3 regions of the Rhizobium sp. PL01 genome follow, and region 1 is predicted to be linked to each of the others. Evidence: predicted binding sites of a transcription regulator. Region 1 holds the regulator's gene; each other region holds the start of a gene.

Region 1 (10,554 bases):
GCGTCAGCGGCGGCCAGCATCGCCTTGTCCTCGTCGGTCAATTCGCCACATTCCGGAATCTGCCCGTCGCAGTTCTTGACGATCATCGACAGCGAGCGGCTGGCCAGATTGCCGATGCCGTTGGCGAGATCGGAGTTGATGCGGGTAGCAATCCCCTCCTCGCTATAGCTGCCGTCCTGGCCAAACGAGACTTCGCGCAGGAAGAAATAGCGGATGGGATCGAGGCCGAAATGCTCGACCAGATTGACGGGATCGACGACGTTGCCGACTGACTTCGACATCTTCTCGCCCTTGTTGAGCAGGAAGCCGTGGGCAAACACCTTCTTCGGCAAAGGCAGGCCGGCAGACATCAGGAAGGCCGGCCAGTAGACGGCGTGGAAGCGAATGATGTCCTTACCGATCATGTGGATATTGGCGGGCCAGAATTTGGCACGCGGGCCTTCCGGATCCGTGAGGTAACCGGTCGCGGTGATGTAGTTGGTCAGCGCATCGACCCAGACATACATGACATGGCTTGGATCGTTGGGAACCGGAATGCCCCAGTCGAAGGTCGTGCGCGACATCGACAGGTCGCGCAGGCCGGATTTCACGAAGGAAATTACCTCGTTGCGGCGCTCGGCCGGGCCGATGAAATCGGGATTGTCTTCGTAGTACTGGAGCAACTTGTCCTGATAGGCGGAGAGTTTGAAAAAGTAGCTGGCTTCCTCCACCCATTCGACCGGCGATCCCTGCGGCCCGTAGCGCACGCCATCGCCGCGCACTTCCGTTTCGCCTTCCTGATAATAGGCTTCATCGCGCACGGAGTACCAGCCCGAATAGCTGTCCTTGTAGAGGTCGCCCGCCTCGCCCATGCGGTTCCAGATGTTCTTGACGGCCTCATGATGACGCGGTTCCGTCGTACGGATGAAGTCGTCGTTTGAAGCGTTCAGCAGAACGGCCATGCTCTGGAATTCAGCCGAATTTCGGTCTGCCAGTTCCTGCGGGCTGATGCCTTCCTTGCGCGCCGTCTGCTGCATCTTCTGGCCGTGTTCGTCGGTCCCGGTCAGGAACAGAACCTCGCGCCCTTCCAGCCGCTGGAAGCGTGCCACCGCATCCGTCGCGATCAGTTCGTAGGCATGGCCGATATGAGGCTTGCCGTTCGGATAGGAGATCGCGGTGGTGATGTAGAAGGGGGACGTGTCGGTCATGATCGGGTTTCGGCCTGTGTCTGATCTTGGGTGTCTGGCTATTAGCGCATCCAACGGCGGGATGAAACAGTGCACGCTTAGAAAAGCAGGAGCGTGCTGGCGCGATGCAACTGCGCAAAACCATATCGATACCGCTGCCGCATCGGAACAACGTGGACGTTCAGGCCGTCGCGCGCGACGTTGCCCTGAGGTCGTCCAAAATCGAAAGAACCGTTTGCTTGCGATCGAGATTGTAAGCCTGCGCCACGGTAATCCGCTCGGTCACACTGCTCGAAAGGCGCGCAAACCGGTCCGCCCTGTGGAGATCGCCGGAATGCGCGGCGCGGCGGGCCTCGTCCATCATATGGCCAGTCACCAGCGCCAGGAAGAACGCAAAAATCGTTTCGCTATCTTTTCCGGCCAGCACCTCGGCAAGCTTGTGCATGTCCTTGCGGATTCCCGGTTCCTGTCCGGCCAGAATGGTCTCGAACGTGGTCATGATGTCGAGGCCACCGTAGTTGATCAGCTTCAGGGCCTCGGAAACGCTGCCGTCTGCCGACGTCAGCACCTTTTGTCCATCCGGCCCGGAAAGATCAAAACCTAGATTGTTCATGGCGTTGCGCATCGCGTCTGGGAGAAGAGGCTTCAGTTGCAGCGGCAGGCAGCGCGAACGGATGGTCGGCAAAAGCTTGCCTGGGGCATGGGTCAAGACCAGGAACAGCGAACGCTTGGGTGGCTCCTCGAGGATTTTCAGGATCGCGTTGGCGGCATTGCGGTTGAGGTCATCGGCCGGATCGACGATAACGATCCGCCAGTTGCCCGTACCGGACGTCTGCGAAAAGAATTTTCCGGCCCGGCGCACTTCATCAACAGTAATCGCGCTTTTGACCTTGCCCGTCTTTTCATCGCTCGGGCGTGTCAGGTGCAAAAGGTTATGGGAGGCTCCAGACGCGATCTGCCGGCTGACGATCGAATTCGGATCGGGATCGGCCAGTTCCGCCGGTGCCTGCGCCGGCTCGGGATGTGTCAGCACATGATTGGCAAAGCGGAAGGCCAGTGTTGCCTTGCCGATACCTTCTGGCCCTTCAATCAGGATGGCGTGATGCCCCTTCCCCGACCGGTAGCTTTGCGCCAGAAAATGCTCGGCCTCCGCATGGCCAAAAAGACGCATGTTTTCGGCCGGAGAGATGGCGCCGTCGAGAACGTCGAACCTGTCGCTGCTCATTGTGCTGCTTCCGTATCAGGTCCGCTGCCCGATCCGGGCAACATCGGCTCGATGATCGAAAGTACGCGCGCAGCAATGTCGCTGGCCGAGGCAGAGGCATCGACCACATGACAGCGTTTAGGATCGGCACTCGCAATATCAAGAAAGGCCTCGCGGCGCTTTTCGTGGGTTTCGAGTTCTTCTTTCTCGAAACGGTCCAGTTCGACTTGCTGGCCTGTCTGTATTTCTGCGGCTCCTGCCCGCCTGCGCACTCGCTCGAGGCCAAGGGTTGCCGGCAGGTCGAAGATGATCGTGCACGCAGGCACCACGCCATTAACAGCAACCCGCTCTAGCGCCTCGATGAAGCTGGGCTCCAGATTGCCGGTAACACCCTGATAAACGCGGGAGGAGTCCATGAACCGGTCGCAAATGACGACCGTGCCTTTCAGCAGAGCCGGCCGGATGATTTCCTCGACATGGTCGCTGCGGGCGGCGGCAAACAGGATTGCTTCCATGCGCACGCCGAATTCCTGCGCAGCGCCGGACAAAAGCACATGCCGCACAGCCTCCGCCCCCGGCGAACCACCTGGCTCGCGCGTCGTCAAAACGGTGTAGCCGCGCTCGCGCAAGGCATCGGCCAGCAGGCGAATCTGGGTGGATTTTCCAGCCCCCTCGCCGCCTTCAAATGTAACAAACAAGCCTGTTCCGACTGACACCGCTGATTCCTGTAGATAATTCTTCAATTGAACATCCGTGAGAATGGACGCCCCTGTCTGTGTGCCGCGCGCCCAGAAACCGATACGATGGCCGGTCAAAAGCGTCACACAGGGTCTGTTTAACTGATTGTGTCCGGCCGCGAAACCGCTGGAAGCGTCATTTCATCAGAGCCAGAAGAACAAGAGTTCCTGCAGCGCATCCACTGCTCGTGTCGAGAGTGATCCTTGACCTACGGTCGCATTGGTTTCAACCGGCACTTCGCGCAGCAGCCGCTCTCCGCTCCAGATTTTTAGCGTGCCCGCTTGTTTTCCGGCCTCTACCGGCATGGCCGGTGGCCAGCGATAGACCACCTTGGCCGAAAGCCGCTCCGGATTGTTGACCGGGACAAGGACATCGACAGCATTGGCCGTGACAAGCTGCACATGCGATACCGCGCCGCCGTAGACGCTTGCCTCGCCGACGGCTTCTCCGGCTTCGAACAGCCTCTTTCTTTCAAAAGCCGTCATGGACCAGTCGAGGATCTTGCGCGTCTCCTCGACGCGCTCCTTGTCGGTGGCAAGACCGCCCAGCGCCAGAAAAACGCGCCTGGCATCTTTCTGCATGGTGGCAACCATGCCAAAGCCGAACCCCTCGGCAAATCCGGTGGCAAACCCGTCGACGCCGATACCGGCCGAGATCAGCGGCGTGCGGTTCCGCTGCAGGATCTTGTTCCATTCGAATTCGGTCTGGGAATAATACTTGAACAGGTCCGGATAGTTGGCCTGGATGTGCTGCGCAAGCAGGGCCATGTCGCGCATCGTCGTCTTGTTCTCGGGATCAGGCAGACCAGTGGCATTGTGAAAGACAGAGCCGGTCAGCCCGAGTTCGCGGGCGCGCTCGGTCATGCGCTTGGCAAAGGCTTCCTCGCTGCCCGCCATGCCCTCACCCAGAATGATGCAGGCATCATTGGCAAGCTGAACGGTGACGCCCTGGATCAGATCGACAACACGGACGCGTGATTTCAAGGCGGCGAACATCGTCGATGTTCCCGCCGGCGCGCCGCCCGTTCGCCACGCATGTTCGGAGACTGGAAATTCGGTGTCGAGGGTCAACTCATTCTTGCGGATCGCATCGAAGACCACTTCCATGGTCATCAGCTTTGCAAGCGATGCCGGTGGAATGACGGCATTTTCATCCTTGGCGAAAAGAACCGTGCCCGTCTCGGCATCGATCAGGTAGACCTGCTTCGCCTTCGTCTCGAAGGCCTGAGCCTGCGCCGTCATCGGCGCGCACGCAATCAAGACGAGGGAAATGAAAACCGAGATCAGCCGTATACGCATTCCAAACTCCGGTGCCTCCCCCGGCAATAGCAGCCGGCCCACCGGTGATCAATCGCGAAGGATCGGGATTAGCGTGTGACGCTCTTGCGCTTGGCGTATTCGACAATCGAATCCGGTGTCAGCGGGTTCTGATCGACCAGAATGGCATCGAAAGCCGTCTCGGAATCGCTGACGCGCGCTTCGACATAAGCAGCCGCAAAGGCCATATTGCCATTGGGCATCGGAATATATTCCGGACGTTCCCGCGGGATAGGGCCAATTTCCGGCAGCATCGCGAAAGCATCGAGCCCGGCCGATGACGCATGCGGCGTCTCAGGTTCGGCAAGTGCCGTCACTGGCACGCCCATGTCCAGGTTCGATTTGGACGGGATGGTCAGCATGCCGAGATTGCCTGCCTGCTTGCGCAGCGGCTCATTCGACGCAACCATCACACCCGTGGCGATCTGGCCTTCGGGGAATGCGTTCGGGGTGCGATCACCCTTCTTGACGTAGGACGCCATCAAATAGGGCATGTCGTTACCCTCAAGCGGTGCCTTGCCGATATATTGCACCCGAACCTGCGCACTACCCTTGCGCTTCATGTCGAGAAAGTCGGCCGTCTTGGACGAGACGTCGATGATCCGCCCATATTCATAAGGACCACGATCATTGACCCGGACAACGACGGACGTACCGTTTTCCAGGTTGGTGACACGGGCATAGCTCGGCAAAGGGAATGTCGGGTGGGCGGCCGACAGGTGATATTTATCGTAGACTTCGCCATTCGCCGTCAGCCGGCCATGAAACGCGGAGCCGTACCAGGACGACATGCCGGTCTTGTTGTAGCCAAAATCCTCTTTCGGCTGATACCATCTGCCTTTGACCTGATAAGCCTTGCCGACCTGATAGCGGCCGCCGCCCTTGGGAACGGCTTTACCTTCATCCACAACGCGCGGGCTCGCCTTCACGCCATAGATCGATTCGGCAAAATATTCCTTGCTGCGCGGCTTGTCCTTCTTGATGCTTCCTGTCGATCCGCACGCGGTCAGCCCGACGCAAAGCATCGGAACGGCGGCAACGCGCAATCCCTTGAAGAAAAAAGCCGCAGTCAGATTGGAAGTCATGTGCCCCACATCGCCATTCGTAAAAGCCGTACGCAGTACTCTCCCGCGTTTGCCTCCGCGAAAGTACCGGCGTTACGAAACGTAACAGTCGATTAATCATGACAACAACGTGGCGAAAATGCGAACGGTTAACCGTGCCGGAATGAAACAATTGGGATTATGGTTTACGAATAGTTAACGCCGCGCCGCGCGGATATGAGCCGAGAGGATCGAAAAGCACCTGAAAATGCATGTAATGAAGGCGCGAAAGTGGACGAATACGTGCTCCTAGCAGACATATTCAATGCTGTCGCAGCGAATACCGACGATGGTGCCATCGATGTCGGAAATAAATGTGGAAGATACTGTGAACCAGGCGGTAATGCAGGCGCCGGTCTGCCGATCTGCAAGAGACCGCCAGCCGCCACGATAACCATGTTCTACGTGTGAACATCCGGCGCCTCAAGGAAGGCGTAGGCCCGTTATACAATCATCAAACCACGCAGGATGAAAAAAGCACTCAAGCGCGGTGGAGGGCATTTGTGTCTACGATGGATTGGGGCGGAAAATGGCGGAAGAGGTGGGATTCGAACCCACGGTACGGTCTCCCGCACGCCGGTTTTCAAGACCGGTTCCTTAAACCACTCGGACACTCTTCCTGATGACGGGCATTATGATGATACCGTTTTGACCGGGCGGTGGTTTTCCCGTGCAAACATTTGGACATCAGCCTGTCACGGCTCGCTTTATAGCTTGCCGATTGCGAACGTCAACCGGTTCTGCAGTATGCCGCCATCGCCTGCGATGCGTGCCCGGCTGGCTGAACCTTGGATGCTGCCGGTAGCGCAACGGGGAAAGGTCTTGAACACAGTAGTGTGTATTGCTGCTCTCGCCATTGTTCATCGCAATTTGCGGAGACGGCGACGCTCATAAAAATCCAGATTCGGGCCGCCGTAGATACGCTCGTCGCTACTACGCGGCACCCTGGTCGCGTCGCTTCTACTTGGCAGTGGCTTGTGACCGCGTCCCCCTCGTCCATCCCGATGGTCATAGGCAGAGCAGACCAGATCATAATTGCTGCGTGTGAGGCGAATGGATGATGGCCTGTCACCGTTCGGCTTAATCACCGCGAGAATGTTTCATCGCTTGCCGAAATATGATATCTTGCACTCCTACGCATTGAGTACGCATCCAGCAGTGGAACGCCCGTGGCCAGCGTGTTGCAGCGTCGGTTCACCCGTTAAAATCAAGTGCTGCAAAGCGCGGTGAAGGAGAATGCAATGCATTATAGCGTGCAGTTTTTCACCTGGACCCCGAAGCAGGGCGTTCACCAGGTCGGATCGACGATCGAAATCGATGCGGTCAACCCCAAGCTCGCGGCCGTGTCGCTGCTGGGGCTAAGATTGGACGAGACCGGTGCAGCCAAGAAACTCGCAGTGCGCGTCTGGACAACACCGGATGACAGCAAGGCTGATTGCGCCTGCTTCTATTATCATTGAGCAATCCCCCTGCTTCGCGATGCACCGACGGGGATTATGCAACGCTATCGTTTGTCAACGACGGCATGGTCTCTAGCTGTCCAGGCAAGATGGGAAGACGGAAACCTATCGATCCGATCTCTCTGAAAACTCTTCACAAGAGTGAAAACCCGCTGAGCGCGACCTATCGGCAAGGCCATCGACGCCTGCGCTTCTTCCCTGTCAATTTTCTATGTGTGGGAAAGTTTGGAGGCCTCGCCCGGAATTGAACCGGGGTGCAAGGATTTGCAGTCCTCTGCGTCACCACTCCGCCACGAGGCCTCACGAGTTCAAATAATCGAACTGTGGCGGCGGTTTAGAATGATCCTAGACAAATCGCAAGAGGATATTTCTGAAAATATCCTCGGTCGTTTGTGAAATGAAGTTTCCGAGCCGCTCTCCCACAGGCTTAAGGGGATGAGATCGCTACGGCCCGCACCTTTGAGATGATGAGGCTCGCGTTCCGATCGCGAACCTCATTTGTGATTTCACGCACCCAACTGGTCATCGTAGACAAAGACACATTTCAGGGCAGGATCCGTTTTTGACACCGGCATTCGAATTGAGAGGCGGTTTGCTTTGGATATATGAAGCGGCATGGCAACGACCGAGCTGAACGGCAACAGGACCGGCTTCATCCAGCAAAGTCCATAACCAAAAACTCATCTCCAAGCCGCAGGCAGGTCGAAGATAAAATTCGGCAAGATCAATGATAACGGCGGATCAGCCCGACGAGTTTGCCCTGTATCTTGACCCGGTCCGGCCCAAAGATCCGCGTCTCGTAGGCGGGGTTGGCGGCTTCCAGCGCAATCGAGGCGCCTTTCCGGCGGAACCGCTTCAGCGTCGCTTCCTCGTCATCAACCAGGGCGACGACGATTTCGCCGGGGCTGGCGCTGTTCGTATTGCGGATGATGACCGTGTCGCCATCCAGAATTCCTGCCTCGATCATCGAATCACCACGCACTTCCAGTGCGTAGTGCTCGCCGTTACCGACCATCTCGAGGGGGACGGAAATATCATGCGTGTTGTTCTGGATCGCCGAGATCGGCACGCCGGCGGCGATCCTGCCCATAACCGGTATCGAGACGGTGTCGCTGTGTGAGGCAGTCTTGACAGGTGCTGGGGGCACTGGTTGTACGCCGAGGCTGCCCTGAATGACGCTGGGTGAAAAGCCACGCTTGGGCTGGAGGCTCATTGAATAGGCCTCCGGCAACTTGATCACTTCCAGCGCCCTCGCCCGGTTGGGAAGGCGCCGGATGAAACCCCGCTCCTCAAGCGCGGTAATCAGCCGGTGAATGCCGGATTTCGACGCAAGATCCAGCGCATCTTTCATTTCATCGAATGATGGCGGCACACCCGATTCTTTCATTCTTTCGTGAATGAACAGAAGCAGTTCCTGTTGCTTGCGGGTCAGCATGAACGATCACTCCAGAATCGAGAAACAAATCAAGAACGAACACTATCTGTTCCATATGTGTTCCGCAAGTCCCTAAAATTCATCGAATGTTTTCAGAGATAAGTGTCGTTTCTGACGATCGGGTTGAGGTCTTGCATGTTGTTGTCTCCAGAGACTCGCATTCACTCGCTCATGGCCTTCCCCTTTTGAAGAGCCCTTGGGTGATTCCGAACGTGAGAGGATATGATGATCGGCATTGTTCTAGTTGGATGCCGGCCATTTTCGAGCCCACCAGACCGAAAATTTGCGCCGCTTACGCCGAATGAAGGCGAGATCATGCGACAGGACGAGTAGGCCCAGCGGCACCATCCAGAAGCCGAGGACAGGCAGGAAACCGAGAATGCCACCAAAAATCAAAACGCCGCCGATGGCGATACGCAGCGGACGTGATTGCGGCAGCCGCATCCGCCATGAGCCGATAACCAGCTCCTGTGTTCGGGCGTCGATGCCGAATTTTTTCGTTTTCTGCGGTTCTGCCATAAATCTCACCTATCAAACATAAAGCCTGCCCCGATACCGCTGCAATGCCGCGATGCCAAGGGTTTGGCTTGCGTGACATCGAGAATGCACCACTCCCCACAGATGGGAAGTTCTCCACAGTCTGACAAGATTGTGCATTTTTTTTGAAAAACCGCTTGGCAAATCGGAAAAGCATTTGTATTAGCAGCCTCACTTCTGCAGCACACACCGCGCAGACGTTCCCTGGTAGCTCAGCGGTAGAGCATTCGACTGTTAATCGACAGGTCGCCGGTTCGAATCCGGCCCGGGGAGCCAGTTTTCAAAGGCCTTGCTGAAAAGCAAGGCCTTTTTGGTTTCTGGTGACACCGCACCGCCTCTCGTCTGATTTCGCTGTTCTACCGATAGCCACTGGCATCCGCTATTTTCCCCGCCTCCTGCACCTCTGTCATGTCGCGCCAGCAGTCCGTCCGCGACCCGCCGAGATCGGCGAACTCTCAGATCTTTGCGAGATCCCGCTTGACGTGGATTGTACGGTAAAGCGGTTCCGCTCCGAGTCCGTTGCCTGGGCCGCAGCAATTTCAGGCCCTTTTCGAGCGAGTGTTCCCAGACCGGCTTGTCCCACTCGGTCATATGCTCGCCGCCCGAGATATCGTTGATGAGAATATCGAGTCGTGATTCTTCGCGGCGGATACGGTCAACCAAGAGACGCGACTTCCGCGTGAACAAGATGATCCACCGGCACTGCAATGCCTTTGCCGCCAGCCTCCGCGACCAGTTCGGCCGTCTCTTCGATGATGGGGATTCGAGGCGGATGGTCCGGTGGTGCCGTATGTGGAGGCGCAGATTCAGGACTTTCTCGCCGAATTTTACGGGTAATCGTATCCCTCACCGGCTTTCCTCCGTAAACGCGCCCGGTGTAAAAACCTGGAGATTTTCTGTTCCGGGCTAATGAAATCACGTTCGGCAATATCCATGTCGTGCTGGGGCGCGACATCGCCTTCGCCAGACAAGACGAGGGGAATGAAACCTGACTGATTATCAATACGGATCAACCCGGTTGACGGGCTTTTCTCTTGGAAGCCAATGGATTGCCTACCTTCATGGCGAATCGGGTGATGCGCTGTTTCGGCGCGCCGATGGCAGCGCTTACGCCAAAGTGGCTACCGGCAGCGGTGTGGCGCTGTTGGATGACGAGCGTCGGCGGACGGCATGGCTGTCTGCGTTTGAGCTCGGATCCCCTTCGGTGCTCGATTGGCAAGTGTCTGACGACGTTGCATGCCTTGTGACGAGTGCCGTGCCGGGCGTGCCGGCGGATCAGCTGGAAGTGTCCGCACTTATAAAGGCATGGCCGTCCATCGTCGCGCAGGTGCGCGATCTCCATGCCATTCCGGCCCGAGACTGCCCGTTTGATCGCGGCCTTCAAACAATGTTCGATCGGGCAGCCGATGTGGTTGCGCGCAAGAGTGTCAATCCCGACTTTCTCGATCCGGACGATCAGGACACGCCGCCCGAAACCCTGCTCGATCGATTAAAGAGCGAACTGCCCGCGCGGCTCACGCAGGAAAACACGGATCGTGTTGTTTGCCACGGCGATGCGTGCCTGCCCAATTTCATGGTCGATCCGGAAACGCTTT
Region 2 (10,554 bases), on a different contig from region 1:
TGCGCGGCGGCGTCAAGATGGGCGATTTCAAGATGGTCGATACCATGATCAAGGATGGTTTGACCGATGCCTTCTACGGCTATCACATGGGGACGACGGCCGAAAACGTTGCCAAGAAGTGGCAGCTTTCGCGCGAAGACCAGGACGTGTTTGCGCTGGGCTCTCAGAACAAGGCGGAAGCGGCCCAGAAGGCCGGACGTTTTGCCAACGAGATCATTCCGTTCATCGTCAAGGGCCGCAAAGGTGATGTGACGGTCGATCAGGACGAATATATCCGTCATGGCGCAACGCTGGACTCGATGACGAAGCTACGCCCGGCCTTCGACAAGGAAGGTACCGTTACGGCTGCCAACGCTTCCGGCCTGAATGACGGTGCCGCCGCAACATTGTTGATGACCGAGGCGGAAGCCGGTCGCCGGGGCATCCAGCCGCTGGCCCGTATCGTTTCCTGGGCAACGGCCGGCGTCGATCCGCAGATCATGGGCACCGGCCCGATCCCGGCGTCGCGCAAGGCCCTGGAAAAGGCCGGCTGGTCGGTTGCCGACCTGGAGCTTGTCGAGGCCAATGAGGCGTTCGCAGCACAAGCCTGCGCCGTCAACAAGGACCTCGGCTGGGATACCTCGATCGTCAACGTCAACGGCGGTGCTATTGCCATCGGTCATCCGATCGGCGCATCCGGTGCCCGCGTGCTGAATACGCTTCTGTTCGAGATGAAACGCCGCGGCGTCTCCAAGGGTTTGGCAACGCTTTGCATCGGTGGCGGCATGGGTGTCGCTATGTGCGTTGAACGCATGTGACAATCAGGAGCTAAGGGATCGCTCCGGCCTTTGAGGTCGGAGCAAACTTCACGGCAAGAGCCGGAAGAGCTGTTCCGCGCCCCCGGCGGGCGCCGGCATCGAGACAAGAATCGTATAACAGGGGAGTGAGTCGGATGAGCAGAGTAGCATTGGTCACCGGTGGTTCACGCGGTATTGGCGCCGCGATATCCATCGCTTTGAAGGCGGCTGGATACAAAGTTGCGGCAAATTATGCCGGCAATGACGAGAAGGCACAGGCTTTCACCGAAGTCACGGGCATCCCGACCTACAAATGGGATGTATCCGACTACTCTGAGTGCACCAAGGGTATTGCGCGGGTGGTGGATGAACTCGGGCCTGTGGAGGTGCTGATCAACAACGCCGGCATCACCCGCGACGCCATGTTCCACAAGATGACGCCGGAGAGTTGGGGGGCGGTCATTGACACCAACCTCACCGGCCTCTTCAACATGACCCATCCGATCTGGACCGGCATGCGTGACCGCAATTTCGGCCGGGTGATCAATATTTCCTCGATCAACGGCCAGAAGGGCCAGATGGGGCAGGTCAATTACTCGGCGGCCAAGTCTGGTGATCTCGGTTTCACCAAGGCCTTGGCGCAGGAGGGTGCCGCCAAGGGCATTACCGTCAACGCGATTTGCCCTGGCTACATCGGCACGGAGATGGTGCGGGCCATTCCGGAGAAGGTGCTGACTGAGCGAATCATTCCGCAAATCCCGGTCGGCCGCCTCGGCGAGCCCGAGGAAATTGCGCGCTGTGTTGTTTTTCTGGCCTCGGATGATGCGGGTTTCATCACCGGATCGACGATTTCGGCCAATGGTGGCCAATTCTTCGTCTGACCAAGCCATTTGTTTTATTGCTGGCGGCGCCTTCGCTGGCGCCGCTCTGCGTGGCGGCAAAGGTTAACACGCCGGGTGCCGTTGAGGTTCTGAAGCCGGGTTATCCACCGTTTCATATGGTTCACAAGTTGATATTACACAATATATCGCGGTGAACAAACCGGGAAATGGATTGCGTCCGCGATTCGTCTCCGGTTCGTTCTTGCTTTGGTTGAGTTGTTAATGACGGCGCGTGATGTTGCTTGGAGGGGCGGATTTGCGCCGCCTCTCAGTCGCCGGGGGGGGGGCTCCGAAAGGGGGATAGCACGGGCGGTCGACATTCGATTTTGAGCCTGATCGGAATCCAGCGAAGGACAATTTGTGCTCCCGGATAAAAGCTTCTTTTTCCACCATATCTTGCGTGAGAGAGGCGGCGGAAACGTCCAAATTGTATCTCGTATTTGTTTTGTTCTGGGTTCTATTTTAAAAATTACTAATATTTGAGGGGTTTTTCCCCCGCACGACTGCATGGTTAATTTTTCCCGAAAATTCAGCTATTTGGATTCTGAATCTCAGATTCTTCGCGCGTGCGGCATCGTTTGCAATGTTCATTTTTCTAGACATTTTGCATGGAAAGGACGGATTCAGCATCTGGTGCGAATCCGGCTTAATAACCCAACATTTAGCGGTGAACAAACCCTGAATCTGGCGGAGTCTGCATTTCGTTGTTGATTCGTTCCGGCGCTGTTCCAGAATACGGGGAACGAGGGTGGAAATATCGGCCAAATACCCCATTTGCACGTTTCATGACCCCGCGCCCCTTGCGTTTGTGCCTTTGCGTGGGCATGTGTTCTGCGCCGGTTGAAACGGCTTTAAAATGCCGAGAATGGCCTTCGCAGACTGAAAGTGTTCTGGATCGATAAAGTGCCTGACCAACCGATGATCTTGAGTGGCCGCGGCGTGATCGCGGTGCTCGGCCCCACCAATACCGGCAAGACGCATTACGCGATCGAGCGCATGGTTGCGCACGAGAGTGGCGTCATCGGGCTGCCGCTGCGCCTTTTGGCGCGCGAGGTCTATACGCGCGTCGTTGAAAAGGTCGGCGCCCACAATGTTGCGCTGATCACCGGCGAAGAAAAGATCACTCCGCATATGGCGCGTTTCTCGGTCTGCACCGTTGAAGCCATGCCGCGCGAGACCAAGGCTGCCTTCGTCGCCATCGATGAAGTCCAGCTGGCCGGCGATCTTGAGCGCGGCCATATCTTCACCGACCGGCTGATGCATCTGCGCGGCCGTGTCGAGACACTGTTTCTCGGCGCATCGACCATGCGGCCGATCCTCGAACATTTGCTGCCGGGCATCACTGTTGTCGAGCGTCCGCGGTTGTCTCAGCTTCTCTATGCCGGCTCGAAGAAAATTACCCGTCTGCCGCAGCGCACTGCGATCGTCGCGTTCTCGGCTGAAGAGGTTTATGCGATCGCCGAGCTGATCCGCCGTCAACGCGGTGGTGCAGCTGTCGTGCTCGGCGCCCTGTCGCCCCGCACGCGCAATGCGCAGGTGGCGCTGTATCAGGCCGGCGATGTCGAATATCTGGTTGCAACCGATGCGATCGGCATGGGGCTCAATCTCGATGTCGATCACGTCGCCTTTGCGCAGGACCGGAAATATGATGGCTACCAGTTCCGCGATCTCAACCCGGGTGAACTGGCGCAGATTGCCGGACGTGCCGGACGTCATCTGCGCGACGGCACTTTTGGTGTGACCTCGCGGGTCGAGCCGTTCGATAATGAGTTGGTCCACCGCATCGAATCACATCAGTTCGATCCGGTAAAGGTGCTGCAGTGGCGATCGAAGTCACTGAACTATGCGTCGATACAGGCTCTGAAGAAGAGTTTGGACGCCGCACCGGCGGTTCATGGGCTGACACGGGCCTTGCCTGCCGTCGATCAGCAGGCTTTGGACTATCTTTCGCGCTATCCGGAGGTTACCAGTGTCGCAACGACACCGGAGCGTGTAGAAAAACTCTGGGAGGCCTGTGCGCTTCCCGACTACCGGCGTATAACGCCGGCGCAACATGCCGATCTGATTTCGACAATCTATGCCGATCTCGTTCGGCGTGGCACAGTGAATGAAGATTTCATGGCCGAACAGGTCCGCCGGGCGGACCATACGGATGGTGAAATCGACACATTGTCCGCGAGAATTGCACAAATTAGGACATGGACCTATGTGTCCAACCGTCCGGGATGGCTTGCCGATCCGACACACTGGCAAGAAAAGACGCGGGAAATCGAGGATCGATTGTCTGACGCGTTACATGAAAGGTTGACGAAACGCTTTGTTGATCGCAGGACATCTGTGCTCATGAAGCGCCTGAGAGAGAATGCGATGTTGGAAGCTGAAATCAGTGTAAATGGCGATGTCTTCGTTGAAGGTCATCATGTGGGACAATTGGCCGGGTTCCGTTTCACGCTGGCGACAGTGGCAGATAGTCTTGACGCGCGCGCCGCTCAAGGGGCAGCGCAAAAGGCGTTGGCTCTCGAGTTCGAAGCGCGGGCCGCACGATTGCATGCGGCGGGCAATGCCGATCTGGCCTTGTCGTCTGATGGTCTCGTACGCTGGCTCGGCGATCCCGTGGCCAAGCTGACAGCCAGCGATCACATCATGCGTCCGCGCGTGCTGTTGCTGGCCGACGAGCAGCTGCAGGGCAATGCCCGCGAGCATGTGCTCGCCCGCATCGAGCGCTTCGTCAATCATCACATCTCGACGGTATTGAAGCCGCTCGACGATCTGTCGCGCGCCGAAGACCTCGAAGGTCTCGCCAAGGGTCTGGCTTTCCAGCTGGTCGAAAACCTTGGCGTGATGTTCCGCCGCGATGTTGCCGATGACGTCAAGTCGCTGGATCAGGAGGCACGCGCTTCCATCCGTCGTCATGGCATCCGTTTTGGCGCCTACCACATTTTCATGCCTGCATTGCTGAAGCCGGCTCCCGCGGAGCTGATCACGCTGCTCTGGGCGTTGAAGAACGACGGTCTCGACAAGCCGGGCTACGGCGATCTGATCCCGGTTCTGGCCGCTGGCCGTACCTCGGTCGTCACCGATCCGACGTTCGAGCGCACGTTCTACAAGCTGGCCGGTTTCCGTTTCCTCGGAAAGCGGGCCGTCCGCATCGATATCCTCGAGCGCCTGGCTGATCTGATCCGCCCGCTGCTGCAGTGGAAGCCGGGCACGACGGCGCGTCCGGATGGTGCCTATGATGGTCGCCGCTTTACCGCGACGACAGCCATGCTTTCGATCCTGGGGGCAACGCCCGATGATATGGAAGAGATCCTCAAGGGTCTCGGTTACCGGGCTGATGCTGTTAAGGTCGAGGATGCTGCGGCATTCCTCGCTTCACAATCCGGATCTGCCGCACCGGTAACGGACGCTGCAGTTTCCGACGCACCGGCTGAGACGGCCGACCACGATGACGCGGATGCATCAGGCGAAGAGGTTCATGCTTCCGAACCTGCGCCTGAACAGGCCGCCGCGACTGTTCCGGTTGCTGAGACTGTTCCGGTTGCCGCCGAGGCTGACGGTGCTGAGCAGGCCGCGATCGCCGAGCAGGTTGGCGAACTTGTTGAGCCGGTCGAGGCTAAGCCGGTTCTTCTGTGGCGCCCGGGTAGCCGCAATGACAATCAGCGCTCGGGTGGACGCCCGCAGGGCGATCGCCGCGGCGCAAACAACCGTGCACCGCAGGGTGAAGCCCGCCGCGAAGGTGGCGAGCCGCGCCGTGAGGGTGAAGGCCGTCGCGAAGGTCGCGATGACAATCGCAAGCCCGGTGGTGGCGGCAGACCTGACCGCAATCGCGGCAGGGATGGTGGCAAGCCTCAGGGTGGCCAGCGGCATGAGAAGGGCGAACGTCAGGATCGCCCGGATCGCAACGACCGCGGCGGAAAGCCGCAGGCAGCCAAGTCCGAGGCGCGTCCACCGCGCAAGGAGAAGCCGATGGATCCGGATTCGCCTTTCGCCAAGTTGGCTGCCCTCAAGGAGCAGATGAAGAAGTAAGGCCCTAAAAGGTAACAATATGGGTGAAAAGCAGCCTCAGTCTCTGCCGGTTCTCCGCCAGCGTCTCGACAAGTGGCTGTTTTTCACGCGCCTGCAAAAGTCCCGCTCGATCGCTCAGAAGGCGATCGAGTCCGGCGACATCCGGGTCAACGACGCCCGGATTACCCAGCCATCGTACGCGCTGAAAGCCGGCGATGTGGTCGTTGTTTCACTCGACCGGCGTGACACCACCGTGCGTGTTCTGCTTCCCGGTACCCGGCGTGGACCCTATGAGGAGGCCCGCCTTCTGTATGAGGATCTGACGCCGGCAGTTGTTCCCGGTGAAAAACCGAATGCCTTCGAGCAGGCGACGCGCGAGCGTGGCAGCGGCCGGCCGACCAAGAAGGAGCGCCGCGACGGCGATAGGCTGCGAACAGGCTGGCATGAGGAATAGAAAACAGGATTAGAAAACTGTCCCGCCGGGCGCCCGTTTGGCGCATGGATTATTCTTGCAAAGCCCCCGCAAAGCCTTTACCTCACGGGGTAAATGAGCAGCCCTGTTGCGTCACGAGAGACGTTGGCGGGCTGGTATCCCCGAACGGATGCGGACAAGCAGACCTTTCTTCTGGTTCCTGTCTGGCGTCAAACGTGAGAAATCGCTGGAGTACCTCATGACGTATGTCGTGACCGACAATTGCATACGCTGCAAATATACCGATTGCGTTGAAGTGTGCCCGGTGGACTGCTTCTATGAAGGCGAGAATTTTCTGGTCATCCATCCGGATGAGTGCATCGACTGTGGCGTCTGCGAGCCGGAATGTCCGGCCGGCGCCATCAAGCCGGATACCGAACCGGGTCTCGATATGTGGCTGAAGGTCAATGCGGACTTCGCCACACAATGGCCCAATCTCACCGTCAAGCGTGATGAGATGCCCGAAGCCAAGGAAATGGACGGCGAAGAAGGCAAGTACGAAAAATACTTTTCGCCGAAGCCCGGTCAAGGCGACTGACGCAGGCAAGCCTCCGGCGGCCGGTTGATTCACGGCTGCAAAAGATGGCGAAATTTGGGGAATCATGGCTTAACCATGTCCGTGACGGGCTGGTTGGCCTTGATGGCCGTTGTAAAGCAAATTATTGATTTCTGCAGTTTTTTATGATAGGGTCTAAAAACTGATCCACATCGTGGCACTTGCGTGTGCCCGAAAAACCATCACGAAAGCAAAACAATCCCATTGCGCGGCTGACCCCAAATACGCAACAGCAGTTGCTTGTGTGTGATCGCCCTGCAGAAGATCGATTTGATGACCGTTGGAACGGATCAGTATGGAGTCACCCGACGGTGCCCCCGTCCATCCCGGGCCTGACTGACCCGGCCCCCGGCTTGTTGCCGGGAGCGTAACAGGGAGTTTTTGAAACGAATGACGACCCAGCAGAAAAAATCTTCAACACGCCATGGATTCAAGACCGGTGAATCGATCGTTTATCCAGCCCATGGCGTTGGACAAATCGTTTCAATTGAAGATCAGGTGGTTGCGGGCATGACGCTCGAACTGTTTGTGATCGATTTTGAAAAGGACAAGATGCGTCTCAAGGTGCCGGTAGCAAAGGCTGTCACCATTGGCATGCGCAAGCTCTCCGAGACCGATTTCGTCGAACGTGCATTGAAGGTCGTCCAGGGCAGGGCACGCGTCAAGCGGACCATGTGGTCCCGCCGTGCGCAGGAATATGATGCAAAGATCAATTCCGGTGACCTGATCTCGATCGCCGAAGTCGTGCGTGACCTGTATCGTGCTGAAAACCAGCCAGAGCAGTCCTATTCCGAACGTCAGCTTTATGAAGCTGCGCTTGACCGCATGGCGCGCGAAATCGCAGCCGTGAACAAGATGTCGGAAACGGAAGCTGTCCGTCTTGTCGAAACGAACCTCAACAAGGGTCCGAAGCGCGGTAAGGCCATCGAAGAAGACGAAGCGCAGGAAGAAGCTGCGTAAGCATTCTTCCAGCAGTGCTTCCATCTCAAAAGCCCTGTCAGCAATGACGGGGCTTTTTTGTGCCTCATGCTGATGTTGGCAGGCGATCGGATAAGCTCTCGGTGCTGCCCGGCGACTGCGAGGAGACTCTTTTCGGCATCGTGATATGCTGCCGCTCGAGGCGCCTTGTCGCGATCTGCCGGCACGGGAGGCGGAATATACGAACCGGCACGGGAGGATGAAATGCCTGCTACCGTTTCTCTACATCCATTGCTCGACAAGGGCGTGCCCAAAGGGGCGTCCGGCTTCACTGGCGGTGTTCTGGTGTGTGAATGTACCACCAAGCCCGTACGGGTCAAAGTCGAGGGTGATGTCGCTCACAACCACGCCTGTGGCTGCACCAAATGCTGGAAACCGGCCGGGGCGGTGTTTTCGATTGTCGCGGTCGTTCCACACGACAAGATCACTGTGCTTGAGAATGGCGAAAAGCTTGAGGTCGTCGATAAGTCTGCCTTGATCCAGCGTCACGCCTGCAAGGGCTGCGGGGTTCATATGTACGGCCCCGTGGAGCGGGTGCATCCCTTCCAGGGACTGGATTTCATTCATCCGGAACGGTTTCAGGAGACCGGCTGGTCGCCACCTGGCTTTGCCGCCTTTGTCTCTTCGATCATCGAATCCGGCACGGAGCCTGACGATATGCCGGCTGTCCGTGCGCGATTGACGGAACTGGGCCTGACCCCATCCGATTGCCTGAACAACGCTCTGATGGACTACATGGCCACTTGGATGGCCAAGAAGAGCGGCGCGCTGAAGTCCTGAAGCGATATCAATAATCTTAAAACGAGAAAGGGCGCGGCGATTAAAATCGCCGCGCCCTTTTTTATTCTGCGGACAAAGACTGCTTATGCAGCGCCGCGCGACTTTTCGAAACGCTTGCGGTCGTTCGAGTCGAGATACATCTTGCGCAGGCGGATGTTCTTCGGCGTCACTTCGACCAGTTCGTCGTCCTGGATCCAGGAGAGAGCGCGGTCAAGCGTCATGCGGATCGGCGGGGTGAGCTTGACAGCTTCGTCCTTGCCGGAGGCGCGCATGTTGGTGAGCTTCTTGCCCTTCAACACGTTGACTTCGAGATCGTTGTCACGTGTGTGAATGCCGATGATCATACCGGCATAGACCTTCTCGCCGACATCGATGATCATCGGGCCGCGGTCTTCCAGGTTGAACATGGCGTAGGCAACCGATTCGCCCGCATCGTTGGAGAGCAGAACGCCCTGAACGCGGCCACCGATATCGCCCTTGTAAGGCTGATATTCGTGGAACAGACGGTTCATGATCGCCGTGCCGCGCGTGTCGGTCATCAGTTCCGACTGGTAGCCGATCAGGCCGCGGGTCGGTGCGAAGAACTTCAGGCGAACGCGGTTGCCGCCGGACGGACGAAGCTCGGCCATTTCGGCTTTACGCTCGGACATCTTCTGAACAACAACGCCGGAATATTCCTCATCGACGTCGATGACGACTTCTTCGACAGGCTCGAGCATATCGCCGGTTGCTTCGTCCTTGTGCATGACGACGCGTGGACGCGATACGGCCAGCTCGAAGCCTTCGCGGCGCATGGTTTCGATCAGAACGGCGAGCTGCAATTCGCCACGGCCGGAAACGTAGAACGAATCCTTGCCTTCGGCTTCTTCAATCTTCAGCGCGACGTTGCCTTCCGCTTCCTTGAGGAGGCGGTCACGGATAACGCGGCTCGTGACCTTGTCGCCTTCGGTGCCGGCAAGCGGGCTATCGTTGACGATGAAGGACATGGTGACGGTCGGCGGATCGATCGGCTGTGCATGCAGCGCCTCGGTGACCGACGGATCGCAGAATGTGTCGGCAACTGTGCCCTTGGAAAGGCCGGCAATCGCGACGATGTCGCCTGCATGGGCTTCGTCGATCGGCGTACGCTCGATGCCACGGAAGGCGAGGATCTTGGAGATACGGCCGTTCTCGATGAGCTTGCCGTCCTGGCCGATAACCTTGACGGCCTGGTTCGGCTTGATCGAGCCGGAATGGATGCGGCCGGTGATGATGCGGCCGAGGAAGGGGTTGGCTTCCAGGATCGTGCCGATCATGCGGAACGCGCCGTCTTCTTCGCCGACGCTTGGCTCTGGAACGTGCTTGAGAACGAGGTCGAGAAGCGGCCCGAGGCCATCTTCCTTCGGACCTTCCGGGTTGAGGTTCATCCAGCCGTTGCGGCCCGAACCGTAGAGGATCGGGAAGTCAAGCTGCTCGTCGGTCGCGTCAAGGTTGGCGAAGAGGTCGAAGACTTCGTTGATGACTTCTTCGTGGCGGCCGTCCGGGCGGTCGATCTTGTTGATCGCGACGATCGGGCGAAGGCCGACCTTCAGGGCCTTCGAAACCACGAACTTGGTCTGCGGCATCGGGCCTTCAGACGAGTCGACCAGAACGATCGCGCCATCCACCATCGACAGGATACGCTCGACTTCGCCACCGAAGTCGGCGTGGCCGGGGGTGTCGACGATGTTGATGCGGACGCCCTTCCACTCGATCGAGGTAGCCTTCGCCAGAATGGTGATGCCGCGCTCTTTTTCGAGGTCGTTCGAGTCCATCATGCGCTCGGTCGTGCGCTGGTTGTCGCGGAAAGAACCCGACTGCTTCAGAAGTTCGTCGACAAGAGTGGTTTTCCCATGGTCAACGTGTGCGATGATCGCGATGTTGCGCATTTTCATGTGTGAATACTCGGAGGTTTCGGGGCGTATGTGAGGAACGCCGCATCTTCAATTGCGCGGCTATTACAGGTTTTTTTGCATTTGCGAAAGGGGGGACGGCCGCAAAGTCTCGACAGACGGTGAATCCAGTTGCCATTTCATACCGAATTTCCGGCGGGATCGAGCGTGATCTGCCACAACTCTTGATCGTCGC
Region 3 (10,554 bases), 130 kb from region 1:
CTTCGTCTTGTCTGAGACCGAGGAATTCATGAATACCAACCAGCGTTCATATTTTAGAGCAAAGCTGAACGCCTGGAAAAACGACATCCTTCGTGAGGCGCGCGAAACGCTCGGGCACCTCGCCGAAGAAAGTGCTAACCATCCAGATCTAGCAGACAGAGCATCGTCGGAAACCGACCGGGCCATTGAGCTTCGGGCACGCGACCGGCAGCGCAAACTGATCTCGAAGATCGATGCGGCCCTTCAGAGAATTGACGAGGGCACATATGGATACTGTGAAGAAACCGGTGAACCGATCGGGCTGAAGCGTCTGGACGCAAGGCCGATCGCCACCCTGTCGATCGAGGCACAGGAGCGCCACGAGCGTCGGGAAAAAGTCTACCGCGACGAGTAATCTTTCTTTTCAGTCATGAACATAAAAACGGCGCGAGATGATCGCGCCGTTTTTGCTTTTGTAGATATTGTGTTCATGCCGCACGCATCATGCTGATTGATAGCTGCAAAGCGGCTCAGTTCTTGCGGTTTGCGGTGATCTCGTTCAGCATCCGGTTCATTTCGTCTTCCAGTGAGGGTTCTGTGCGGCTGCCTTGCGCAGAACCAAGGCGAGGCTCCTGGCGGATTGCCGGGGTGGCCACTGCGGTGTTCGCACGCACTTCGCTATCAACGCGGACGGGATTGGCGCTCAACTTGCCGAGGTCGCCGGTGATCTGGGCATCCAGAATACGTTCGAACTCAAGCGCGCTCTCGTCTTTACGAGCTTGAGCATCCGGCTGGCCTTGAATGGTTTGTGTCTGCGTTCCCGCAGCGACGGGAACTGCCTGGGGCAATGGCCGCTCTGCCGTAACGGATTGATTTGCTGCCAGCACCCGCGAGCGTGCAGCATCCAGAATATCTTCCGGCGACCTGGCCGTATCGAGCGATACGGGCGGTGGCGTGCTGGACGCGACGGTTTGCGGGCGAACCTGAGCCTGAACAGGAATGTTTCGTTCGGGGAGGGCTTGGCGCGGTGTTACGGCATCGGCTCGTGTTTGCACCGGCTGGGCAGTCCGCGCTGGCGGCGTGGAGATATCAGCACTTTCACCATAGAGAGCCTGGCCCATTGCCGACACCGGCGCCAGTTTAACGTCGGCCTGGGGGGCAATACGGCGTTCCGGGATTGGGCGCTCCGCGATTGAACGGTCCACCACGGGGCGTGCGGCAATAGCGGCATCAGCGGGTGGCTGAGCAATCGCCGTTTGCAGCTGTGGCTGGGTGGCCGATGCAATGCGGCTCTCAATGACGACATCCGTCGGTCCGCCGATCATGATCAGATGCTCGACATCGTCGCGCCGCACCAGCACCAGCCGTCTGCGCGTATCAATCGCGGCTGCATCCAGAACGGCTAGCCGCGGCTGGCGGTTCTTGCCGCCACGGATGAAGGGTGAGGACGGCCTGTTGCGCATGAACCGGAGTACCGCCACCAGGCACAGCAAGCCGAGAGCCACAGCACCTGCCGCAATGATAAAACGGCTACCGTTGTTACCAACGATATCTTCGATCATATGCTGTACTCCTTCGCAAACGCGTATCCTGCGCCTATTTGACGGCTTTTTTCAGGCTGATACAAGCCGTGATCGATATTGTCCAAGTCTGATTGTCCTAGCGCCAATCTAGCGCTGTTTCCACCATCGGCGAGGCCCTGCGGGACATTCTCTGTGAATTCATAGCAATGGCGCTCAAACAGATGCTTTCTGCTCTTCCCTGCGGCTGTTAAAGATGATTCTTGCTTGGTGTTTCGCGGCCCGCCGGCGCGGTTTGCAGATTCGCCACGGCTCCCGTTGAGCCGGGCATAGAGACCGAACCCGCACGTTCATTCCGGACGCGCATGGCACGGTTTAAAAAGAGGGCCTTATGACGAAATTGCGGCAGGCAGGTGACTATCACATGCCGATTGTAGACCGTGGAACACGGCCCGGAACGGTCTTGCGGATCATTCTGCTCGCCATCGTGCTGACCGCGTCGGCCGTCGCCTTCGTCATTTTCAAGGACCAACTGGAAAACCAGATCGTTCTTGGCATTCTCGGCGTGCTGGCCATGGTCGGCATTTTTTTTCTGGTGTCCTCTGTTATTGGCTTCATCGAGGTGATGCCGCAATCGCGTCCCGACGAGCTGGCGCGTGCATTCCTCGACGGTCATCAGGATGGCACGCTGGTGACCGACCGCAAGGGCCGGATTGTCTACGCCAATGCGGCCTACGGCGCGCTGACAGGCGCCACCAAGGCGACGGAAATCCAGTCGCTCGAAACGATCCTTTCACGCAACCGCGAAGCGACGGAGGCAATCTACCGGCTGACCAACGGTCTGCACGAGGGCAAGGCCGGGCATGAGGAGTTCCGTCTGCTGAAGCCGCTGCGCTCGAGCGGTGGCTCGGCCGGCTCCGGCGCGCATTGGTTTCGTCTGAAAGCGCGCATCCTGCCGCTCGAAGACGGTGACCGAAACCCATTCTATATCTGGCAGATTTCCGACATCACCTCCGAGCGCGACGATCAGGAGCGCTTTTTCAAGGAATTGCAGAACGCGATCGACTATCTCGATCACGCGCCGGCCGGCTTCTTCTCGGCCGGCAAAAAGGGCGAGATTTTCTATGTCAACGCAACGCTGGCCGATTGGCTTGGCCTGGATCTGACCAAGTTCCAGCCGGGATCGATGACGATCGCTGATCTCGTCGCAGGCGAGGGGCTGGCGCTGGTCCAGTCGGTGCAGGCCGAGCCCGGTCTGAAAAAGACGAAGACGCTCGATCTCGATCTGCGCAAGGCCAATGGCCAGAGCTTCGCCGTGCGCATGGTGCACCGCGTTTCCTCGGCTCGCGACGGTGCGCCTGGTGAAAGCCGCACGATCGTTCTTGCCCGCTCCAACGATGACGAAAGCGATCAGTCGGCTTCGATCGCCGCGATGCGCTTTACCCGCTTCTTCAACAATACGCCGATGGCGATCGCCTCCGTCGATGGCGACGGCCGCATCTTGAGAACCAACGCGCCGTTCCTCAAACTGTTCTCCGCCGTCGTCTCGCAGGATGACATGGAGCACGGTGCACTGCTGGAAGCCTTCGTTCACAGTACAGACCAGACGCGGCTGCGCGATGCGCTGGACGCCGCCAAGGACCGGCAGGGCGACATCGCGCCGATCGATTCGCTTCATCCGACCGACGAAGCCCGGCATTTCCGCTTCTATGTGAACGCGGTCATCGACCAGAGCGACCAGGCACCGGAAGAGGCGGCGATTGTCTATGCGGTGGAGATCACCGAGCAGAAGGCGCTCGAGACCCAGATGGCGCAGACGCAGAAGATGAATGCTGTCGGCACCCTGGCTGGCGGTATCGCGCATGACTTCAATAATGTGCTGACGGCGATCCTGCTTTCCTCCGACCATCTGCTTTTGTCTGCAAGGCCAGCGGATGCGAGTTTTGCCGATCTGATGGAGATCAAGCGCAACGCCAACCGTGCGGCGGTGCTGGTGCGTCAGCTTCTCGCCTTCTCGCGCAAGCAGACGATGCGGCCGTCCGTGCTGTCTATGACCGATGTTGTCGGTGATCTGCGCATGCTGGTCGACCGGATGACTGGAACCAACGTCAAGCTTGAGGTCGATTACGGCCGCGATCTTTGGCCGGTGCGCACCGATCTCGGCCAGTTCGAGCAGGTCGTGCTCAATCTGGCCGTCAACGCGCGCGATGCCATGCCCAATGGCGGCATCATCACGCTGCGCACCCGAAACCTGCCGTCTGCCGAAGTTGCTGCGCTCAATCTGCGCGAGCTTCCGGAAGACGATTATGTTATGGTGGAAGTGGCCGATCAGGGGACAGGTATACCGCCTGAAATCCTCGACAAGATTTTCGAGCCTTTCTTCACCACCAAGGAAGTCGGCAAGGGCACCGGGCTTGGATTGTCGATGGTCTACGGCATCATCAAGCAATCCGGCGGCTACATCTATCCCATATCCGAAGTTGGCAAGGGAACGACGTTCCGTATTCTGCTGCCGCGCTATATCGAAGAAGCACCATTGCCGGGCGAAGCCGGCGAGGCGCAGGCTGCGGCCGCGCTCGCGGCAAAGGCTCCCGTCAAGGCGGAACCGACGGACCTGACCGGAAATTCGGCGGTGGTTCTTCTTGTGGAAGACGAAGAGGCCGTGCGCCGCGGCGGCAAGCGCATGCTGGAAACCCGTGGCTATACGGTGCACGAGGCCGGTTCCGGCGTCGAAGCGCTTGAAGTCATGGAAGAGCTGAACGGCGCCGTCGATATCGTTGTGTCCGACGTCGTCATGCCGGAAATGGATGGCCCGACCCTGCTCAAGGAAATTCGCAAGAGCTATCCGGACCTGAAATTCATCTTCGTCTCCGGCTATGCCGAGGATGCCTTTGCCAGAAACCTACCGGCCGACGCCAAATTCGGCTTCCTGCCGAAGCCGTTCTCGCTGAAGCAACTGGCTGTTGCCGTGCGGGAAATGCTCGACAGCTGATTGGGTCGTCGCCAGGAAGGCGAATCCGCCATTCTCACGGGTTCTGAATGTGGCCATTAACCGGCGCAGAGCTGCGGGGTTAACCGCTTGCAGCGATATTTTCGGGCGAATGCTGGCCGTCGTAAAAAGGCCTGTTTCGCGATTGCAACTGAGGGTGTCATGCGCTGCGCTACAATCTGAAAGGGTTTACCGCCTTCAGCCAAAGCGCAGCGCTCTATCCCTCGGTTTGTGAGCGCTCGAATGAATTCTAAGCTAAGAGTTGCAGTTCTCTTCGGTGGCCGTTCTGCCGAACACGATGTGTCCGTTCTGTCGGCGCGCAATGTGTTCAAGGCGCTCGATGCTGAAAAATACGATGTCGTGCCCATTTTAATCGACCGGCAGGGAAAATGGCTTCTCCATCACCTCGTCGATAAAGCCTTGCCCGACTCGCTATCTGCCGTGAATATACAAGTCTGCCTTCTGCCCGGCGGCCGGGGCCGTCTTTTCATCATTCCGGAAGATGGAGATATCCGCGAGCTGCCGCCGGTCGATGTCGTGTTTCCGGTTCTGCATGGGCCGCATGGCGAAGATGGCTCGGTGCAGGGGCTTGCCGAGGTTGCGATGGTGCCGTTTGCCGGATGTGGAATTCTGGGGTCGGCCACGGCGATCGACAAGGATGTGGCAAAACGCCTTCTGAACGAAGCCGGATTGCCGGTGGCACGGTCTCTGACCTTCTATCAGGGCGATGCCCCGTCTTTCGATGAAGTCGTTGCGGCGTTGGGATCGACGGTTTTCGTCAAGCCCGCCCGGCAGGGCTCGTCGGTTGGGGTCAGCAAGGCCCGAACGGCGGACGAGTTTCAAGCGGCGCTCGTGGAGAGCTTCCGCCACGATCAGAAAATCCTCGTCGAGGAGTTCATTCAGGGACGGGAGATCGAGTTCAGCATTCTTGAACAGGCGGACGGCACGATCATCGTCTCTGTTCCGGGAGAAATCATGCCCGCCGGCGGTCACGTCTTTTACAGCTATGATGCCAAATATACCGACCCGGATGGCGCCATTCTCAGCATTCCGGCTCAATTGCCGGATGACATTGCGCAAGAGCTGAGATCAATGGCGCAAGGTGCTTTCAAGGCGCTCGGATGCGACGGCATGGCCCGCATCGACTTTTTCGTGCGGCCCGACATGAGCGCCGTCGTCAACGAGGTCAACACGATCCCCGGTTTCACCGATATCAGCATGTATGCCAAGGCCTTGGCCGTAAGCGGAATTGCCTATGCCGACATCATCGACCGGCTGATCGAACATGGGCTTGCGCGGGGTTCGCGGCAGGCCTGACATTCCGGGGGCTGGCAGCCAGCCCCCGATTTTTCCAATGGTTGCTTGATTCAGAGCAGGGCGACGGCAATCTCGGCAGCGAGCCGGGCATTGTTCTCGACCAGTGCGATATTGGTCTCAAGGCTGCGGCCGTCGGTCAGGCCGAAAATGCTGTCGAGCAGATAAGGCGTGACTTTCTTGCCCGAAATCTCGTCGCGCTCGGCATTGTCCAGCGCCCGGGTGATATAGATTTCCATCTCGTCGCGCGGGATTTCGCTGGCCTCCGGCACCGGGTTGGCGATCAGCATGCCGCCATCGACGCCGAGCAGGTCGCGCATCTTCTGGAAATTGGCAATGGCTGCCGGGCTGTTGAGCATCAACGGGCTCTTCAGGCCGCTATCGCGCGACCAGAATGCCGGGAAGATTTCGCTGTCATAGGTGACGACCGGAACGCCGCGCGTTTCCAGAACTTCCAGGGTTTTGGGAATGTCGAGAATAGCTTTTGCGCCGGCGCTCACGACGATGACGCCGGTGCGTGCCAGTTCGTCGAGATCGGCGGAGATGTCAAAGCTCTCTTCGGCCTTGCGATGCACGCCGCCGATACCGCCGGTGGCAAACACGCGAATACCGGCGCGGGCTGCGGCAATCATGGTCGCAGCGACTGTCGTGGCACCGGTGCGGCGTTCGGCGATCGCAAAGGCGAGATCGGCACGCGACAGTTTCATCGCACCTTCCGTCTGCGCCAGCGCCTCCAGCTGTGCGTCTTCCAGACCGATATGCAAGACACCGTCTATGACGGCGATGGTTGCCGGTACGGCGCCTTCCTCGCGGATGATCGCCTCGACGCTGCGGGCCATGTTGAGATTGCCGGGGAAGGGCATGCCATGGGTGATGATCGTTGATTCCAGGGCAACGATTGCGGCGCCGCGGGCCTTGGCGGCCGCGACTTCACTGGAATATGCCATCGGCAGAAGGGGGGAGAAGGGCTTGGTCATGGCGGATCCTTTTTGGCGTTTTAAGGCGCGTTCATGACAGGATTTCGGCTGGCGGCACAAGTCGAATTGCTTCATCCAGCATCGCCCGCGACATTTTTTCCGATACGGCTAGCGGCGAACGTACGGTGATGCCGGCAGCGGCAACGCCGGAGCGCAGACATACATCAATCGGTTCACCCTCCACAAATGCCGACAGAAACCCGGCTGCAAGCGAATCGCCAGCGCCGGTGACGTCGGAGAGCGCGTCGAGTTGCGGCGGTGCCACCATGACCGTTCGCCCGTCCTGAAATGCAATCGCCGACTTGCCGCCACGCGTAATGACGCCACCGGAAAGGCCGGCCGCCTGCAGCAGAACAGGCCATTCCGCAGCCTCGGCGCTGTCGCAGCCCGTCAGCGCACGCGCTTCCGCCTCGTTCATGAAAAGGAAATCGAGCCCGGACAGGCATTTTACCAGACGCGCGACTTTTGCTGGTGAAATGGCGATAGCGGCGATCGGTTTTGATTCGGCGTTCGCACGGATAATCAGACCGGCCAGCGTCTCCTCAGGCAGGTTCGCATCGATGACGATCAGGTCACTGGACGAGACGATCTCCCGCATGGCCCTTTGCTGCAATCGCCTTGGGGAAAACAGCCGGTAAAGCTCCATGTCGGCAAGCGCAATCACCAGGTTGCCGTCGTTTTCCAGAATGGCGGTGTAGCTTGGCGTCTTGCGGTCGAGGAAGATGAAGGGGCAATCGATAACACCGGCTTCACTTGCGGCTTGAGCGACCGTTTCACCGGCAGCATCGCCGCCGCGCGGGCTGATCATGCGAACGTCAAGTCCGAGCCGCGCCAGATTGCGAGCCGCGTTGAAACCGCCGCCGCCGGCCTCTTCGAACCAACTGCCCGGATTGCTCGATCCCGGCACGGTGGTGCCGAAGATTCGGGCCCGGCGGTCGATATGCGCACCGCCAAAGATGGAAATCTGTCTGCCTGTCATGCGTTTTCCTGTGTGCCGATCCCTGGCGATTCGCTATGCTGTGATGCTGATACGCTTTTTGTTTCAATCATTTCTACCCAATCTGAAATTCATGGAACAAGAAAAGAACACGCATCGATTTATGTTGCCAATTCAAGTCCATAGATGGCTCTTGCAGAAAGAGAACAAAAAGTGTACATAGCTTTCATCGGCAGCTTCATTGCCTCGACAGCTTCCATAACCTAAAGGTGGATCACATGGCACAAAACTCTTTGCGGCTTGTAGAGGACAAATCGGTGGATAAAAGCAAGGCACTTGAAGCGGCACTCTCCCAGATCGAACGTTCGTTCGGCAAGGGATCGATCATGAAGCTCGGTGGAAAAGACAGCATTGTCGAAATTGAAACCGTTTCGACTGGGTCGCTGAGCCTGGATATCGCGCTCGGTATCGGTGGATTGCCCAAGGGGCGTGTCATCGAAATCTATGGACCGGAAAGCTCGGGCAAGACGACGCTGGCGCTGCAGACCATTGCAGAAGCCCAGAAGAAGGGCGGAATCTGCGCCTTCGTCGATGCGGAACACGCGCTGGATCCGGTCTATGCCCGCAAACTCGGCGTCGATCTCGAAAACCTCTTGATCTCGCAGCCGGATACCGGCGAACAGGCGCTGGAAATTACCGATACGCTGGTGCGCTCCGGTGCGATCGACGTTCTCGTCATCGATTCGGTCGCAGCATTGGTGCCGCGTGCTGAAATTGAGGGTGAAATGGGCGACAGCCTGCCGGGTCTTCAGGCGCGCTTGATGAGCCAGGCGCTGCGCAAACTGACGGCCTCGATTTCCAAGTCGAACTGCATGGTCATCTTCATCAACCAGATTCGCATGAAGATCGGTGTCATGTTCGGCTCGCCGGAAACCACGACGGGCGGTAACGCCCTGAAATTCTATGCCTCGGTTCGTCTGGACATTCGCCGTATCGGCGCTGTCAAGGATCGTGAAGAGGTGGTCGGCAACCAGACCCGGGTCAAGGTCGTCAAGAACAAGATGGCGCCTCCCTTCAAGCAGGTCGAATTCGACATCATGTATGGTGAAGGCGTCTCCAAGACCGGCGAGCTTGTCGATCTCGGCGTCAAGGCCGGTATCGTCGAGAAATCCGGTGCATGGTTCTCCTATAACAGCCAGCGCCTCGGTCAGGGCCGCGAGAATGCCAAGATGTTTCTGCGCGACAATCCCGATACGGCCAAGGAAATCGAACTGTTGCTGCGCCAGAATGCCGGCCTGATTGCCGAAAAGTTCCTTGAGAACGGCGGTCCGGAGGCTGGAGACGAGGATGACGACGCCGCTCTGGCATAAGATCACCTGATTTTCGACCTCATGTTAGCCGGCCGCTCCTTCAGGGAGCGGCCGGTTTTCTTTTGCCGTCTGGACAGGGATTGGCCCGGACGATAAAAGCCTGTGTTCCAGTGGGGCGGGAGAGGATCGGCGGATGTCCGGTGATCCCTGATTTTCAAAAGTTTTCCGGTTCGCGGTTCAGCCAAGCAGGCTGCGGACGGTCCGATGCAAGAGGTAAGGGCGCAATATGAGCGGCGTGAATGAAATCCGGTCGACGTTCCTCGACTACTTCAAGAAGAACGGCCATGAAGTCGTGTCGTCGAGCCCGCTGGTTCCGCGCAACGATCCGACGCTGATGTTCACCAATGCCGGCATGGTGCAATTCAAAAACGTCTTTACCGGTCTTGAGCAGCGCCCTTATTCGACAGCTGTGAGCGCGCAGAAATGCGTGCGCGCCGGCGGCAAGCACAACGACCTCGACAATGTCGGTTACACCGCGCGCCATCATACCTTCTTCGAGATGCTCGGCAATTTCTCCTTCGGCGACTATTTCAAGGCGCAGGCGATCGAGCTTGCCTGGAACCTGATCACCAAGGATTTTGGCATTGATGCCAAGCGGTTGCTGGTGACCGTTTATCACACCGACGACGAGGCTTTTGACCTCTGGAAGAAGATCGCCGGCCTCAGCGACGACCGGATCATCCGCATCCCGACCAGCGATAATTTCTGGGCGATGGGCGATACCGGCCCGTGCGGTCCGTGCTCGGAAATCTTCTACGATCACGGCGATCATATCTGGGGTGGCCCTCCCGGCTCGAAGGATGAGGATGGCGACCGCTTCATCGAGATCTGGAACCTCGTCTTCATGCAGTATGAGCAGGTGACGAAGGAAGAGCGGGTCAACCTGCCGCGTCCGTCGATCGATACCGGCATGGGCCTCGAACGCGTTGCAGCGTTGCTGCAGGGCAAGCATGATAATTACGACATCGACCTGTTCCGTGCCCTGATCGCTGCCTCGGAAGAGGCGACCGGCGTCAAGGCTGAAGGCGACCGCCGTGCCAGCCACCGCGTCATCGCCGACCATCTGCGTGCGTCCGCCTTCCTGATCGCTGATGGCGTTCTACCTTCGAACGAAGGCCGTGGCTACGTGCTGCGCCGCATCATGCGCCGCGCCATGCGTCATGCCCAGTTGCTTGGTGCCCGAGACCCGTTGATGTGGAGGCTTTTGCCAGCACTCATCGGCCAGATGGGCCGCGCCTATCCCGAACTCGTCCGGGCGGAATCGTTGATTTCGGAAACGCTGAAGCTGGAAGAAACCCGCTTCCGCAAGACGCTGGAACGCGGTCTTGGATTGCTGTCTGACGCAACGACGGATCTCGTCGAGGGCGATCAGTTGAACGGCGACACCGCCTTCAAGCTCTACGATACGTTTGGTTTTCCGCTCGATCTGACGCAGGACGCCTTGCGCGCCCGTGGCATCGGCGTCGAT

Evidence for each region. The regulator LexA, encoded in region 1, represses DNA repair genes until DNA is damaged. The targets are predictions, from matches to a motif close to TGTTCNNNNTGTGTTCNG.
Region 2: R6X40_RS15855 (helicase-related protein) is a predicted target of LexA. The motif match lies at 2,360-2,377, and genes of this name have one in related genera.
Region 3: recA (recombinase RecA) is a predicted target of LexA. The motif match lies at 7,851-7,868, and genes of this name have one in related genera.

Annotation. Positions count from the first base shown of each region.
Region 1 covers NZ_JAWQUM010000002.1:289,507-300,060, reverse strand. Annotated here, with positions in the region: gene metG (methionine--tRNA ligase) at 1-1,187, opposite strand, end outside; gene R6X40_RS05845 (DNA polymerase III subunit delta') at 1,348-2,391, opposite strand; gene tmk (dTMP kinase) at 2,388-3,086, opposite strand; gene R6X40_RS05835 (D-alanyl-D-alanine carboxypeptidase family protein) at 3,252-4,406, opposite strand; gene R6X40_RS05830 (septal ring lytic transglycosylase RlpA family protein) at 4,475-5,509, opposite strand; tRNA gene R6X40_RS05825 (tRNA-Ser) at 6,058-6,147, opposite strand; gene R6X40_RS05820 (hypothetical protein) at 6,769-6,987, shown strand; tRNA gene R6X40_RS05815 (tRNA-Cys) at 7,214-7,287, opposite strand; gene lexA (transcriptional repressor LexA) at 7,712-8,422, opposite strand; gene R6X40_RS05805 (hypothetical protein) at 8,663-8,941, opposite strand; tRNA gene R6X40_RS05800 (tRNA-Asn) at 9,161-9,235, shown strand; partial or broken gene R6X40_RS05795 (hypothetical protein) at 9,488-9,809, opposite strand; gene R6X40_RS05790 (APH(3'') family aminoglycoside O-phosphotransferase) at 9,978-10,554, shown strand, end outside.
Region 2 covers NZ_JAWQUM010000006.1:94,623-105,176, reverse strand. Annotated here, with positions in the region: gene R6X40_RS15865 (acetyl-CoA C-acetyltransferase) at 1-797, shown strand, start outside; gene phbB (acetoacetyl-CoA reductase) at 932-1,657, shown strand; gene R6X40_RS15855 (helicase-related protein) at 2,576-5,683, shown strand; gene R6X40_RS15850 (RNA-binding S4 domain-containing protein) at 5,703-6,116, shown strand; gene fdxA (ferredoxin FdxA) at 6,334-6,672, shown strand; gene R6X40_RS15840 (CarD family transcriptional regulator) at 7,081-7,650, shown strand; gene gfa (S-(hydroxymethyl)glutathione synthase) at 7,873-8,448, shown strand; gene typA (translational GTPase TypA) at 8,532-10,361, opposite strand; gene R6X40_RS15825 (alkaline phosphatase D family protein) at 10,499-10,554, opposite strand, start outside.
Region 3 covers NZ_JAWQUM010000002.1:158,741-169,294, forward strand. Annotated here, with positions in the region: gene dksA (RNA polymerase-binding protein DksA) at 1-394, shown strand, start outside; gene R6X40_RS05130 (flagellar biosynthetic protein FliO) at 510-1,541, opposite strand; gene cckA (cell cycle histidine kinase CckA) at 1,891-4,491, shown strand; gene R6X40_RS05140 (D-alanine--D-alanine ligase family protein) at 4,732-5,805, shown strand; gene R6X40_RS05145 (pseudouridine-5'-phosphate glycosidase) at 5,856-6,779, opposite strand; gene R6X40_RS05150 (carbohydrate kinase family protein) at 6,811-7,758, opposite strand; gene recA (recombinase RecA) at 7,995-9,086, shown strand; gene alaS (alanine--tRNA ligase) at 9,313-10,554, shown strand, end outside.